2 linked regions of the Methanosarcina siciliae T4/M genome follow. Each later gene encodes a partner of the first gene's protein in a complex. Links are inferred from orthologs where the notes say so. Each region holds a gene or a part of one and is shown in the gene's direction. Other genes may lie near its edges.

Region 1 (7,708 bases):
CAGGAACCGTTAAGGATGATAGCAAGTTATTTGCAGCTTTTACAAAGGAGATATCAGGGCGAACTTGACGAAAGGGCTGATAAATACATCTATTTTGCCGTGGACGGAGCCTCTCGTATGCAGAGCCTGATAAATGATCTCCTTGAATTTTCCCGAGTAACCACCAAAGCAAGAGAATTAGAACCTACTGATTGCGAATCTATTTTGAAATACGTGTTATCTGATCTGGAGTTTTCCATAAAAGAAAATGAAGCTACCGTATCATACGATTCTTTGCCTGAGATAATGGCAGACGGCACTCAGCTGACTCAGGTATTTCAGAACCTGATCAGCAATGCAATAAAATTCCGCAGTAAAGAAACCCCAAAAATTCATGTTTCCGCGGAGAACGAAGGTGACAAGTGGCGATTTTCGGTGCAGGACAATGGAATTGGAATTGATCCCAAATATGCGGAGAAGATCTTTGAATTATTTAAAAGGCTGCATAAAAGGGAAGACTATCCGGGAACGGGAATCGGGCTTTCAATTTGTAAAAAAATAATAGAAAGGCATGGAGGAGACATATGGGTAGAGTCTGAGCCGGGAAGAGGTTCAACTTTTTATTTCACTTTATCGGCCAGCTTTGAAAAATTGCATTAAATAAAATTGAGGAGTGAAAATTTGATTCTTGGGACCGGCTAAACCCCGATAAGCTTTTTGTCCGAGATAAAAAAAATTTAAAATTTTACCTTGTAATTAAGAAGGGTTTGTAAATGGAAACATGCACGGCATTTAAACCGGTAGATATTCTTTTGGTGGAAGATAACAAAGGAGATGTTGGGTTAATTGAAGAAGTCTTCGAAAGCTCAAAAGTCCGGAATAAACTTTATGTTGTAGAAGACGGAGAAGAGGCGGTACATTTCTTACTTAGAGAGGGAAAATTTTCAGATGTCCCGCGCCCTGGAATAATTCTCCTCGATTTGAATTTACCGAAAAAAGACGGACGTGAAGTGCTTGGAGAAATAAAAAAAAATAAAGACCTTAAAAAAATACCTGTAGTTGTTTTAACCACTTCCAGAGCTGAAGAAGACATACTTGAATCTTATAAGCTTCATGCCAATGCATATGTCCCCAAGCCTGTTGACTTTGACCAATTCATAAAGGTAATTAAATCCATAGAAAATTTCTGGCTTGAAGTCGTAAATCTTTCATAAAAAGATAATAATGTTCAAAATTTCTATTTTGCCTAACCAGTTAAGAAGGTCCATATAAATGAAAACAAATGTAGCTGCTAAACCTATAGAAATTCTATTAGTAGAGGATAGTGAAGGAGATGTCGGGTTAATTGAAGAGGTTTTCGAAGAAGCAAAAATCAGGAACAATCTTCACATTGTAGAGGACGGAGAAGAAGCAATACTTTTTTTACGCGGGAAAAAGCAGTTTTCTGGCATTTCACGCCCGGATATAATCCTTCTGGATCTGAATTTGCCGAAAAAGGACGGAAGAGAGGTCCTTGAAGAAATAAAGGAAGATGATGACCTGAAGAATATACCTGTGGTAGTTCTAACCACTTCCAAAGCTGAAGAAGATATACTCAAATCCTATAATCTTCACGCCAACGCATATGTTACTAAACCTGTCGACTTTGATCAATTCATAAGGGTAATTAAATCCATAGAAGATTTCTGGCTTGAAGTTGTGAAACTGCCGTCAAAATAAGCTCAGAGTGACCCGGATAGGACTGTTCAGCATGGAGAAAAAGGTTCAAATATTGCTTTTTGAGGATAATCCAGGGGATGCGAATCTAATTGAAGAATTACTCGAAGATTTCGCCAACTTCCCATTTGAACTGAAAAGCGCCGAAACCCTTAATGAGGGTTTGGATCTTCTCAAGGAGCATTCATTTGATGTTATATTGTCAGATCTGAGATTGCCAGATAGCGACGGCATCGACACCTTTCTTGAGATTAATGGCAGAAATTCACGAACTCCTATAATCATATTAACTGGCATGAATGATGAAAAAACCGGAATCGAGGCTGTAAAAAAAGGTGCTCAGGACTATTTAGTCAAAGGGCAAGCAGACGGCAGGTTATTAGTACGTTCTATCCGCTATTCCATTGAACGCAAGAAGGCGGAAGAGAAGGCTCAAAGCTTAGCAAATATTGTGGAGTCGTCAAATGATGGGATTGTGACCGAGTCTCTTGATGGTATTATTGTCAGCTGGAACAAAGGTGCGGAGCAAATTTATGGTTATTCGGCTGAAGAAATTCTCGGAAAGCACATGTCCATCCTGGCCCATCCCCTTCTGGTCGGAGAGACCAAAGAGTTAGTTGAGAGGATTAAAAAAGGAGAGAAAATCTATCATTATGAGACTTCAATGTTAAGAAAGGACGGCATGGAGATAAAGGTCTCAATAACCCTTTCTCCGGTTTTTGGTGGCTCTGAAAACCTGACTGCTATCTCAATTATTTCCAGAGATATAACCGAGAAAAAAAAAGCAGAAGAAGAACTTTTAAAAAGTGAGGAGCGTGTCCAGTCATATCTGCAGAACTTCAGGGGGATAGGCGCTCAGCTGGATGAAAACTTTGTTCCTATTTTTTTACATGGAGCTGTTGAAGAACTCACGGGATATGCGAAAGAAGATTTCCTTTCCGGAAAACTGCACTGGCGAGAAATTGTGGAGCCTGAAGACATCATAGGGTTCCTGGAAAAAGTACACAAAATGGAAGTTACTCCAAACGCAGTTGTCAAGCACGAGTATAGGATCAGGAAAAAAGACGGAGAAATTCGCTGGATACATGAAATTGTCCAGAATATTTCCGAAGAGAATAAAGAGCTTTATCAGGGCTTTGTTTATGACATAACCGAGAGAAAAATGGCAGAAGAAGCCCTTGTTGCGATGAAAGAATCCCGCATAAAAGAAATTCATCACAGGATCAAGAATAATCTGCAGGTAATTTCTTCTCTGCTCGACCTCCAGGCTGAAAAGTTTGAAGACCCCACTGTCAGGCAGGCCTTCAGGGAAAGCCAGAATCGGGTTATCTCCATGGCTTTAATCCATGAAGAACTATACGAGTCCGGGGAAATTGGCACTCTGAATTTTGCAGCATACCTGCAAAAGCTGGTAGAGAATATCTTCGAGTGTTACAACATTGGAGATCATAAAGCCCATTTGCATCTGGAAATAGAAGAAAAAACTTTCCTTGACATGGATACGGCTGTCCCGTTAGGGATAATTGTCAACGAACTCGTTTCAAATTCCTTCAAACACGCATTCCCGGAGAGAGATAAAGGAATGGTTAAAATAAGACTTTGCAGAGAAGAAAACCGGGAATGCAAGAGTAACAGCGTAGAAAATACCGGAGTAGATACCGGAGTAGATACCGGAGTCGAAAACCCCGAAAGGAATAATACAAGAAACGATAATGAGAACCTCAATCTTATTCTGACAATTTCGGATAACGGGGTGGGCATTCCTGAAAGTGTTAATACAGAAAGCCCCTGTACTCTTGGGCTGCAGCTGGTTACCATTCTGGTAGATCAGTTAGATGGAAAAATTGAATTGAAAATAGATTCCGGAACTGAATTCATCATAAAAATTGCAGTAAAACAAAAGCAGTAAGAATCTGTTTCGGGGGAAATCGTTTATTACTCGGTTCTGATTTGAGGGTTAATTTCGAGATATTTGGAGTATCGGATATTTGGAGTATCGGATATTTGGAGTATCGGATATTTGGAGTATTGGATGTTTGGAGTACTATATTAAGTAACCATATTAAGTAACCTTTAATTAAGTAACATATTAAGTAACAACATATTAAGTAACCTTTAATTGATACTTCTTTTTTGGAGGATGCTTTCGGGAAAGCGGCGGGTGGCTCAAAATCGGGGCAAAAATTACCGTTTGACCCGAATATGTGGAGAAACAAATCGAATTGAACTTTACTTTTTAAAAAGTGAAAATTCTCGTACATATAGCTTTCCGGGAAATGAGGAAAAATATTTGTATAAATTCAACACATGCCAAAGAAATTTAGCTATAATTTACAGAAATTTGAAGAAAAAAAGCAAACATGGCATAAACTATAAATAGTATAGTTATAATTAGAGGGTTGCACCGGTGTAAGAGGTGCTCCCTGATGCAGCGGGGCAGCAGGGTTGCATGCTAAGAAATTAGCCTTCCATGGTGCAAAATGCAGAAGTGGAGAGATAAACAAACTGGGCCCGTAGCTCAGTCAGGCAGAGCGACTGGCTTTTAACCAGTCGGCCTAGGGTTCAAATCCCTACGGGCCCGCCATGTTCTTAATAAGACCGGCGGAGAGGCCATCCGCAGGAAACGTCTAAAAGTCTTTTTATGATGCTTTATTTTTGGAGGAAAGGATTTGACAAAATTCAGCCTGCTCGACCATGAGTCAGTCCCTAAACATGAAATTATTTCAGAGGGAGAATTAAAGTCTGTTTTAAGCAAATATTTAATTGAGAAAGAACAGCTTCCGAAAATTAAAGTGCAGGATCCTGCTAGTAAAGAAATAGGAGCTGTCGTCGGAGATGTTGTGAAAATCACAAGGAAGAGTCAAACTGCAGGGGAGGCAGATTATTACAGACTTGTGATCGAGTAAGTGGGGGGGAGTTTTAACCGCTTGCATGACCGAATTTTTTTCACTGAACGTCTTTTTGAATCCCATGCACCACCGTACGGAAAGATTCAACGACTGCATAAAGATCTTGGGATCATCGTTTATTAATTTTCATTTTAATAAAGCAAAGAGGGTGCTATCATCGCGTTAGAAAGCAGTATACTGTCGCAGGCTTATTTTACACGGGACAAGATAGTGCAGCACCATATAGACTCATTTAACAAGTTTATAGATTACGGGCTGCAAAAGATCATTGATGAACAGAAGATTATAGAAACCGACATTGAAGACACCTACCTCAAACTCGGCAAGATCAGGGTAGAACATCCGGTGGTAAAGGAGGCGGACGGGGCAATAGAAAAGCTTTACCCCAACGAAGCAAGGCTCAGAAACCTTTCGTACTCAGGCCCCCTCTACCTGGAGATGAGTGTCGTAAAAGAAGGGATCGAATCCGAAGTAATGGAAGCAAAGATCGGGCAGCTTCCCATCATGGTCAAATCCAAGATCTGCAATCTTCTCGGCCTTAGCGAGCCAGAGAAAGTTCGCTATGGGGAAGATCCCCTTGATCCGGGGGGATATTTCATTATCGGAGGTACTGAAAGGGTAGTTATGACCCTGGAAGACCTTGCCCCCAACAAAATTCTTGTTGAGTACGGAGAACGTTACGGTGACTCCATAGAGGTCGCAAAGGTCTTTTCCCAGAAAAGAGGGTACAGAGCACTCGTAATTGTGGAAAGAGGGAGAAAGTCCCTGCTTGAAGTATCTTTCCCTTCCATATCCGGCAGAGTATACTTTATTACACTCATGAGGGCTCTCGGGATAGTAACTGACGAAGATATAGTAAATGCAGTTTCAAGTGATCCCGAAATCATCAAATTCATGCTGGAAAACCTTGAAGAAGCCGAAGTCGAAACCCAGGAAGAGGCCATTGAGAAGATCGGGGCGAGGGTTGCTGCCGGACAGGCCAAGGAATACCAGATAAAGAGAGCAAACTACGTTATTGACAGGTATCTTTTCCCACACCTCGGAAACGATATGAGAGACAGGGTCCCAAAGGCTCATTTCCTGGCAAGAATGGCCGAGTCCTGCTTCGAGCTCGCACTTGGAAAGCGTACCGAAGACGACAAAGACCACTACGCAAACAAGAGGCTGAAACTCGCAGGCGACCTGATGGAAGACCTTTTCAGGGTATCCTTTAACAGGCTTGCAAGGGACATAAAGTACCAGCTCGAACGTGCAAACATGAGGAACAGGGAACTTAACGTCGCTACGATTGTAAGGGCAGACGTCCTGACCGACCGCCTGCAGCATCCCCTGGCAACAGGGAATTGGGTAGGAGGAAGGACGGGTGTTTCCCAGCTTCTTGACCGTAACGATTATATTTCTACCCTTTCCCACCTGCGCCGTGTAATTTCCCCGCTTTCAAGGGCCCAGCCACACTTCGAAGCCCGTGACCTGCACGCAACTCAATGGGGGCGGCTCTGCCCTTCCGAGACCCCTGAAGGACCCAATTGTGGTCTCGTAAAAAACTTTGCCGAAATGGTCGAGCTCTCCACTGGAATAGAGGAAACTGAGAGCATTAAAAAGATACTCTACGACCTCAATGTCGAAAAAGTAGTTGTGAAGGTACCCGAAATACCGGCAAAGATCAAGGAAATCCTGCTCGACGAGTTCGGGGAAGAGATTATTGAAGAGTTTGAAGAAACTCCGGAAATCGAAACAAAGTACAAAGAGGAAGACTTCTACGATTATTCAGATGCGGACGACTCCGGATCAGCGTTCGGGGACTGAGGGTTGATGTTAGATGACTAAAGCAAAAGTATTCATAAACGGTGAGCTCGTAGGGACCCATGACAACCCTGCGGAACTCGCAGAAGAGCTCCGAAAAATGAGGCGGCAGGGGTTCATATCCAGACAGGTCAACATAGCTCTTAACGATAATACCAGGGAAGTAATTATAAACTCCGATATGGGCAGGGCAAGAAGACCTCTCGTTGTTGTGGAAAACGGCGCTCTCAAGGTAACTGAAGAGCACATACAGAAATTGAAGAACAAAGAAATCACCTATGAGGACCTCGTAAAAGAAGGCTGTGTGGAGTACCTGGACGCAGAAGAGGAAGAAAACGCGTACATTGCACTCTACGAGTCGGATATAACTACCAGGCACACCCATATGGAGATAGACCCAGAACTTATGCTCGGCATCTGTACCGGCATGGTTCCTTATCCGGAACACAATGCATCTCCGCGTAACACTATGGGTGCAGCCATGATCAAGCAGTGCATCGGAGTATCCACAGCAAACCAGAAATTAAGGCCGGATACCCGTGCCCACGTCCTGCACTACCCACAGAGGGCACTTACAAGGACAAGGACTTCCGGAGCAATCGGTTTTGATGACAGACCTGCAGGCCAGAACTTCGTGGTTGCAATTTTGTCTTATGAAGGGTATAACATTGAAGACGCGCTGATTTTCAATAAGGGTTCGATTGAGAGAGGGCTTGGGAGAAGCCACTTTCTCAGGACTTTTGAAGGAGAAGAAAGAAGGTATCCAGGAGGGCAGGAAGATAAGTTCGAGATTCCCGACTCTGAGTACCGTGGATCACGCAGCGCTGAAGCATATGCAAACCTCGACGTAGACGGGCTTGTAAACCCTGAAACCCCGGTCGGTCCCAATGATGTGCTTATAGGAAAAACCAGCCCTCCGAGATTCTTAGAAGAGCCTTCCGACTTCGGGATTGCAGTTGAACAGAGGAGAGAAAGCTCCGTTACCATGCGTTCCAACGAAACCGGGATTGTGGACACCGTAATTCTTACGGAATCCATCAACGGAACCCGACTTGCAAAAGTAAAGGTAAGGGATGAAAGGATCCCGGACATAGGAGACAAGTTCGCTTCCAGGCACGGGCAAAAAGGGGTTATAGGCCTAAAAGTCCCTATTGCAGACATGCCTTTTACGGAGTCGGGCCTGACTCCTGACCTGATGATTAACCCGCACGCAATTCCTTCCCGTATGACTGTGGGACACGTCCTGGAAATGATCGGCGGAAAAGTAGGCTCCATGGAAGGCAGAAGAGTGAACGCAACAG
Region 2 (7,834 bases), 430 kb from region 1 along the record:
AGCATCCGCATTGAAAGGAAGTATACTTGAGGGTGCAGGATCTGATCTCAGGGTTTTTTTACTTCCCGGAATATTGAAACAGCCAGAAAAAGGTTAAAACCATGCTTGAAAGACTGAAAGACTCACTGGTTAAATCCCCTGTGATCAAGCGAGGGGAATATAACTATTTTATCCATCCTATTTCTGATGGTGTCCCTTCCATCGATCCACGGCTGGTACAAGAGATCTCCGATTACATTGAGAGGATAGCAGATCTGAATGTTGACACTATTCTTACCGTAGAGGCTATGGGTATCCCTGTTGCAAATGCTCTCTCCCTGAAAACAGGAATTCCTCTGACTATTGTCCGGAAGCGGCCTTACTTCCTTGAAGGGGAAGTTGAACTTTCCCAGAGTACAGGCTATTCTAAAGGGACTCTCTATATAAACGGGCTCAAAAAGGGAGACAGAGTCGTCATCGTGGACGACGTTGTCAGTACCGGTGGAACGCTTCTCGCTCTTGCAAAGGCACTGCAGAATATGGGTGTCGAGATCACGGATGTAATTTCCGTTATAGGGCGTGGAGACGGACTTCTTAAGTTAAAGGAACTCGGAGTTGAACCCAAGATTCTCGTCACAATTGATGTGAGCGAGAAGGGCGTGGAGATTCAGGATGTCTTTGGGGATCAGTGAAGCGTTTGATTTAAGGCCTGACTATATAATTAGCGTGATAAAGGATACGAAAGCAAAGCGTGTGGGCTTTCAGTTTCCTGAAGGGCTGAAACGCAAAGGTCCGGAGCTTGCAAAAATCGTTGAGAAGGCAACCGGAGCTGAGGTGCTCATCTCGGGCGATCCCTGTTTCGGAGCGTGCGACCTTGACAGGACGCTTCTTGACCATGTTGAGCTTCTTTTCCACTTCGGGCATGCGGAACTGGAAGATGTCCGGCTTTCGGATAAGGTGTACTTTATCGAAACCCGCTCCTCGGTTGATGTCCGACCCGTTGTCGAGAAGGCTCTTCCGGAACTTAAAGGAGAGATAATCGGACTGATTACCACTGTCCAGCATGTCCACAAACTCCCTGACGTGTGCAGGGTGCTTGAGAGCGGGGGAAAGACCTGCGTCATCGGGCGCGGGGACTCCAGGCTTGCCTATGCAGGGCAGGTACTCGGCTGCAATTTCTCGGCAGCAAGGGATGAAGTCTGTGATGAGTACCTTTATATCGGAAGCGGGGACTTCCATCCGCTGGGGGTAGCCCTTTCTACAAAAAAACGTGTCCTTGCAGCTGACCCCTTTTCCGGAGAAGTCCGGGAAGTTGACCCTTCAAGGATTCTCCGCCAGCGGAGTGCGGTAATTGCAAAGTCTCTGGATGCACAGGTTTTCGGGATCATTGTCTCAAGCAAAAACGGACAGATGAGGATGGAACTCGCCTCTTCTCTCAAAGAAATTGCAAAAAAACACGGAAAAGAAGCTCACCTGATCCTTATCGATCTCGTAACCCCTGACCAGTTACTTCAGTTCAAAGTGGATGCTTTTGTAAATACTGCCTGCCCACGGCTTGCCGTGGACGAAGTTGGCCGTTTCCCCTCTCCAATGCTGACTCCCCAGGAGTTTGAGATCGTGCTTGAAGAACGGGAATGGGAAAGGCTTGTACTCGATGAAATTACCGAGGAGCCTGTATAACCCTTTACGGATATAAATCCGAGAATACTCACAAAGAAATCTGAGAATATTCACAAAGAAATCCGAGAATACTCACAAAGAAATCTGAGAATATTCACAAAGAAATCCGAGAATACTCACAAAGAAATCCGAGAGTACTTGAAAAACGAAACAGAGAATGCGCATCAAATGTGAAACCAATAAAATTCAACAGACATGAAACAGAGAAAACTTGAGATGCTGCTTGAAGAAGTAGAAGATTTTTCCAGTCCCGAACTTGAGCTGGAGCAATACCAGACCCCTTCTCCTCTTGCGGCGGAAATCCTCCATTTTGCTTACATGCAGGGAGACCTTAAAGAATCGGTCCAGGACCTGGGCTGCGGTACAGGGATTCTTGCAATAGGGGCAAAACTTTTGGGAGCCAGGAAGGTCGTGGGATATGATACGGACCCAATAGCGCTTGAGGTTGCCAGAAAAAATGCCAAAAAGGTCGGAGTGGAGGTTGAGTTCATTTGCTCGGATATTTCGGACGTTTCAGGGCACTTAAAAACCACACTTATGAATCCTCCTTTCGGGGCAAGAGTTAAAGGCAGGGATAGGCCGTTTCTTTCGTCAGCATTAAGAACAAGTGAGGTAATATATTCCATCCACAACCGTGGAAGCCTTGCTTTTATCCAAAAGTTCATTAAGCCTGCGGTCATTACACACTCATACGTTGCGAAATTTCCTCTTAAAAGGACTTTCGACTTCCATCAAAAAGAAAGAGAAATTATTGAGGTAGAGATTTACAGGATTTCTGTTCATAAATAAAGCTTGTGTTCAGGAGCCATTTCCGGCTTCGTGTTTTACAGCTTTGCATCTTCAGATCTCACTTTGAAAGGCGGAATAATAAATCTCTTGTATAGAGAACTTGTCAATGGTGTAGAGAATATCCGTAACAATGGAATTCTCCACAACAATGAAATATCCCAGGTTTGGATAGATATATCGGGGAGGTAATTCTGGTAATTGGATGGCTACTTTATAATAATATTTGCTCTGCAAAACAATCTGTATACATAGAAACGTATGCCATCTGTAAGGGAAGAATTGACTGGAAAATACTTCGGAAGGAGATTGATCCTTATTCCTCCCGAGGACAAATTCTCTATGGGTTCAATTGCCGCCAAAAACTCTCTGAAAATTTCTGAAATTCGATAAAACAACTTATTTACACCTACTATTAACGATAATTCGAATGAGGGATCATTATTAGAATCCGAAAAAATAAGACTACCAGGAAAAAATTAACAGGCCCTGGGGAAGGAAAACCGGTTGCTGAAAAATCGGTTCCGGTAGCTGCAGAAAGCAGGGAACAGTTTAAGGGCCAGCCAAGGGATCAGCCAAGGGATCAGTTTAAAAATCAGTCCCGCGGCCAGTCCAGAGACCAGTTTAAAGGTCGTTCAAGGGATCAGTTTAAAGGTCAGTCCCGTGGGTCCAGAGATCAGTCAAAGGACCAGTTCAAAGGTGACCTTGGAAAAAAGAGAAGATTCCCATATTCTAAGAAATCTCCCCGAGATAGGAAGGAAATGCCGGGGTTCAGGCCGCCAGCCAGAGAACCCGTCAGATCTGAAGAAGACCTTGAAAAAGGAGGCTTTGTCCTTCCGGGTGAACTTGTCGGAACTACAGAAGAGTTTAAGCCAGGTTCCGGGGCCACAATAATTGGTGGGGATATCTATTCCACTGCCACAGGAAGTGTGCTCATTGACAGAAAAGCCAGAGTGGTCTCGGTTAAGCCAAAAACCCTTACCCCAAATATCCTTAAGGTAGGGGACATAGTTTACGGCAAGATCACTGACGTCCGCGAGTCCGGGGCGATGGTGGAAGTTGCAGGCATAGAAGGAAAAGAGAACAGGGAAATTGTCAACTCAAGGCCAGGGGATGTCCATGTTTCAAATGTGAGGGACTCCTATGTAAAGAGACTCTCAGATGAGTTCAGACCCTCTGATATCATAAAAGCCAGAGTCATTGACGTTGACAGAATGCGCCTTACAACATCCGAAGATTCCCTTGGAGTTGTAAAAGCTTACTGCTCAAACTGCAGAGGCGAACTTGTCCTGGAAGGGAAAAAGCTTAAATGCCCGGTCTGCAATATGACTGAAACCCGCAAGATCTCAACCGAGTACGGGAAAGGAATCCAGTAAATTTCTCTTTCCCCATCTTACTTTATGCAGGGTTCGGCATGTTATGACGGATTATGCATTTTGCGGCAGGCTGTAATATAGCCAGCTATATCACTCACCATTTACAGGTGGTCACCAATGGAACTGAACATTCTTAATAAAACAAATAGCGAGCTTGAAGTCGAGCTTATAGGCGAAACTCATACCCTTCTCAATCTTCTTAAGGACCTCCTGATCAAAGATGAAAGGGTTGAAGCGGCTTTCTACGACATGAAACACGTGAGCATCAGTGACCCTATCCTTTACATCAAAACCGATGGTACAGACCCGATTCTGGTCTTAAAGGAAGCGGCAGCAATCATTATTGCTCAGTGTGATGAGTTCATCGATGTCTTCAACAAGGCAGCAAATGCCTGAAGCCGATGACTTGCAGGACGTCTCTTAAAAGACGTTTTGCCTTTTTTTCTTTCCAGGGGCTTTCTCCTGCTCCATATACTTTAGATAAGGGTTTCCGGATAGTATTTCGTTCGCCTTCACGAGAAGTTTTACGGGATTTTACTGTCTATTTGTAAGTTGCTTCTGGAATACCTTTTTATGAATTCCTGATATATCACTGATTATATAGAGCTTCAGGCAGTTAATTTTCTCAGATCTGCTCTCATAACCCGGACAGAAACCAGAGGAGAAATTTATCGTTTGAATAGGAAATTTACCGTTATCACTGAGGTATAAATAAAATGACACTTGACGACTCATCTTTACAGAAGTATGGTTTCATAAAGCGAGAAACCCTCGGCAGCATAAATATCGACCCTCTGCAGACTGGCGGACTTTTGACCGAGGCAGCCAGGCAGACCCTTGTGGAATGGGGAGACGGTTACTCTGTCTGCGACTTCTGTGGTGGGATTCTGGATCAGATTAAAAAACCCCCTATCCATGATTTCGTACATAAAGCTCTCCCTGAGTTTTTAGGCTGTGATGAGGCAAGGGTTACAAACGGGGCAAGAGAGTCTAAATTTGCGGTTATGCATTCCATGGGCAAGCCCGGGGACTGGATCGTGCTTGACGGGCTTGCCCATTACTCCTCTTATGTTGCAGCCGAGAGAGCCGGTCTGAATGTAAAAGTGGTGCCACATGCAGGCAGCCCCGAATACTATCTTGATCCCGAAGGGTACGGGACAGCAATCGAAGAGGTCACAAAGGAAAGTGGAAGACCCCCCGTTCTTGCCCTTGTAACATATCCTGACGGGAGCTACGGAAACATCCCGGATGCGGAAAAGATCGCATCCGTCTGCCATGAGTATGATGTCCCTCTTCTCCTGAACGGGGCGTACTGTGTGGGAAGAATGCCCGTATCCGCAAAAGAAATCGGAGCTGACTTTATAGTGGGTAGCGGGCATAAGTCAATGGCAGCCTCCGGGCCTGTCGGAGTGCTCGGCGTAAGCGAAGAATATGCCCCAATCGTATTCAGAAAATCTATATACAGCAAGGTAAAGGAAGTCGAACTTCTTGGCTGCACTGCCCGTGGGGCAACGGTTATGACTATGATTGCATCTTTTCCAGAAGTGGTAAAGCGCGTCAGTAACTGGGACCAGGAAGTCGAAAACGCCCGGTGGTTCTCTGCAAGGCTTGAGGACATGGGCTTTATCCAGCGCGGGCAGAAACCCCATTCTCACGACCTTATGTTCTTTGAAGCTCCCGGCTTCTACGAGATTTCCCAGAAGGTCAAGAAAGGCAGGTATTTCCTCTACAAAGAGCTCAAAGAAAGAAACATTCACGGTATCAAGTCCGGGCTTACGAAATACTTCAAGCTCAGCACTTTCGGGCTCGGAAAAGAAAAGCTCGGCGTTGTTGCGGATTCTTTTGAGGAGATCCTGAAGAAATACGAGAACATTTAAGCCCACTCAATTTATTTTTTGAAGCCCGGGAGTAATTTTAATCATTTTCTTTGCCCCGGGCATCCTGAACATTTTTTTAATCTGTCAAGTAGATTTTTTGCTTTGCCTTGACGCGGTCTCCTTCTCTTCCCTTTCCATGTGTCGGTCATATTGTACGACAGTAATAAGTATTTCAGGACGGGGGCATTTACAGTGGTAAAATCGCTTTATGAACTGGATATTTCTGAAATAGTTTCTCTTTCACAATGTTCTTCCTAAAATAGGTAGTTAACTACTTATTCTCTCAAATACAATTAGTAAGACGACTTCAAATTTTAATGACTGATAATCGTTCAGTCTATAAAAAAGCTGACATAATCGAAACAGCCAGTGGTCTAATAGGTCAACAAACAGTTACGATTGGCATATGTGCAGATATTTCTAGCATATATGTCTTTTCTAAACACGCAAAGCAACTGGCACATACAGTCGATCTGAAAGGTATTTTTAGAGAATAATTAAGGAGACTGTCTTAACTTGCCAAAATCAAAGTTGTGGACTAAAGATTTCGTACTCATTTTCATTGAAAATTTACTCGCTGCTTTAAACTTTTACTTATTAATGATAATTGTCTCCGGATATGCAATGAATACATTTGACTCATCTCCGGGTGAAGCCGGCTTTTCTGCCAGTATATTCATAATTGGTGGGCTTTTTGCGCGTCTGTTTATCGGAAAATGGATCGGACGGATAGGTCATAAGAAGACACTTTATTCAGGAGTATTTTTGAGTTTATTTATGACGTTGTTATACTTTGGAGTTAATAATGTAGTCATCCTGCTTGCAGTCCGCTTTCTTCATGGAATAGCATTTGGTATTACTACCACAGCAACAGCTACAATCGTTGCGAATATCATTCCTGCGGAAAGGAAAGGTGAAGGTATTGCTTATTTTGGATTAAGCCAGATACTTGCAACAGCCGTCGGTCCGTTTTTAGGTATGTTCCTCAGTCAGCACGGCAGTTTCAGCATGATTTTTACTGCCTGTACAATTGCGTCAGCAACTGGCCTTTTGGTTTTACCGTTTTTATCATCTTTACGTGAGATGGAACTAACAAAAGAACAGTTGACTATAATGAAGGGGTTCAAATTCAATAATTTCTTTGAACCGAAGGTAGTTCCAATTTCAATCGTTTGTATGTTTATTTTCATGTGTTATTCAAGCGTCGTGTCCTTCCTTGAGGTGTACTCACAGGAAATTCATCTTATGAGTGCAGCCAGCTTCTTTTTTTTAGTGTATGCTATAATAATCTTAATTTCGAGACCGGTTATTGGCCGGTTGTTTGATCTCAAGGGTGAAAATTCAATCATGTACCCGGCGATTCTGATATTTACAACTGGTATGGTCCTGTTTAGTCAGGCTCATCACGGTTATATACTTTTATTATCTGCAGCTTTAATAGGTCTTGGATTTGGGGCTATACAATCCAGCACTCAGGCCATTTCTGTTAAAATAACTCCACAACATCGTATGGGGTTGGCGAATTCAACCTATTTTGCGTTCTCAGACATAGGAATGGGAACCGGTCCCTTGTTGGTTGGGTTACTGGTTCCTTTTACTGGTTACAGAGGAATGTATACGGTTGTGGCAGTTATTGGAGCGATATGCCTGTTATTGTATTATTTGTTACATGGGAAAAAGGCTGTGAATGGAAAAAAAGCTGTATATGGGAAAAATAAAGTAAGTTTCTAAAAAAGCGCTGATCTTATTGATGGAGTTCTCTATAAAAACCTAATGAATATATCTTAAACATGGTATGTGGTACATTACTGAGGCGATGAAGTAAATGCCAGATATTGTTGAAGACGAAATTCTTAGAAGAGTCTGGAAGCTTGGTAATGCTTTAGTCAAATACCGGAACGAAAGTCTTAAAGATCAGGATTTGACTTCTGTTCAGGCCGAGGTAATTTCCTTCATTTTGAAAAATGAGGACAAAGCTGAAATCAATTTGTTGGATGTGCAAAAGCACCTTGCGTTAACCCATCCGACGGTGATTGGAATTGCAAAGCGGCTGGAGGAAAAAAGTTTCATCAAGCGGGAACAGAGCAAAACAGACGCACGCTATACCAGCCTCAAGCTGACAAAAAAAGGACTTGA

The links. Proteins that work in one complex are often made in the same cells at the same time.
Region 2: MSSIT_RS05130 (region 1) and MSSIT_RS03405 share a complex: the UniProt entries of both Methanocaldococcus jannaschii proteins name them as parts of the RNA polymerase complex. The link is inferred for Methanosarcina siciliae T4/M from one-to-one orthologs.

Annotation. Positions count from the first base shown.
Region 1 is NZ_CP009506.1:1,176,274-1,183,981, forward strand. What follows is about bases 3,263-5,982. They hold MSSIT_RS05130 (DNA-directed RNA polymerase subunit H), read left to right. Parts: upstream 3,263-4,364; coding sequence 4,365-4,601; downstream 4,602-5,982. Other genes in these bases: MSSIT_RS05115 (PAS domain S-box protein), read left to right, coding at 3,263-3,604; MSSIT_RS05135 (DNA-directed RNA polymerase subunit B''), read left to right, coding at 4,815-5,982. In the rest of the region: MSSIT_RS05100 (PAS domain S-box protein), read left to right, coding at 1-639; MSSIT_RS05105 (response regulator), read left to right, coding at 753-1,193; MSSIT_RS05110 (response regulator), read left to right, coding at 1,252-1,698; more of MSSIT_RS05115, read left to right, coding at 1,751-3,262; more of MSSIT_RS05135, read left to right, coding at 5,983-6,410; rpoB (DNA-directed RNA polymerase subunit B), read left to right, coding at 6,424-7,708. UniProt on the Methanocaldococcus jannaschii protein: DNA-dependent RNA polymerase (RNAP) catalyzes the transcription of DNA into RNA using the four ribonucleoside triphosphates as substrates.
Region 2 is NZ_CP009506.1:744,653-752,486, forward strand. What follows is about bases 2,732-5,577. They hold MSSIT_RS03405 (DNA-directed RNA polymerase subunit L), read left to right. Parts: upstream 2,732-3,938; coding sequence 3,939-4,217; downstream 4,218-5,577. Other genes in these bases: MSSIT_RS03400 (exosome complex RNA-binding protein Csl4), read left to right, coding at 3,207-3,821; pscS (O-phospho-L-seryl-tRNA:Cys-tRNA synthase), read left to right, coding at 4,538-5,577. Also shown: hpt (hypoxanthine/guanine phosphoribosyltransferase), read left to right, coding at 102-671; diphthamide biosynthesis enzyme Dph2, read left to right, coding at 652-1,659; MSSIT_RS03395 (METTL5 family protein), read left to right, coding at 1,855-2,448; more of pscS, read left to right, coding at 5,578-5,698; MSSIT_RS03415 (MFS transporter), read left to right, coding at 6,215-7,429; MSSIT_RS03420 (MarR family winged helix-turn-helix transcriptional regulator), read left to right, coding at 7,524-7,834. UniProt on the Methanocaldococcus jannaschii protein: DNA-dependent RNA polymerase (RNAP) catalyzes the transcription of DNA into RNA using the four ribonucleoside triphosphates as substrates.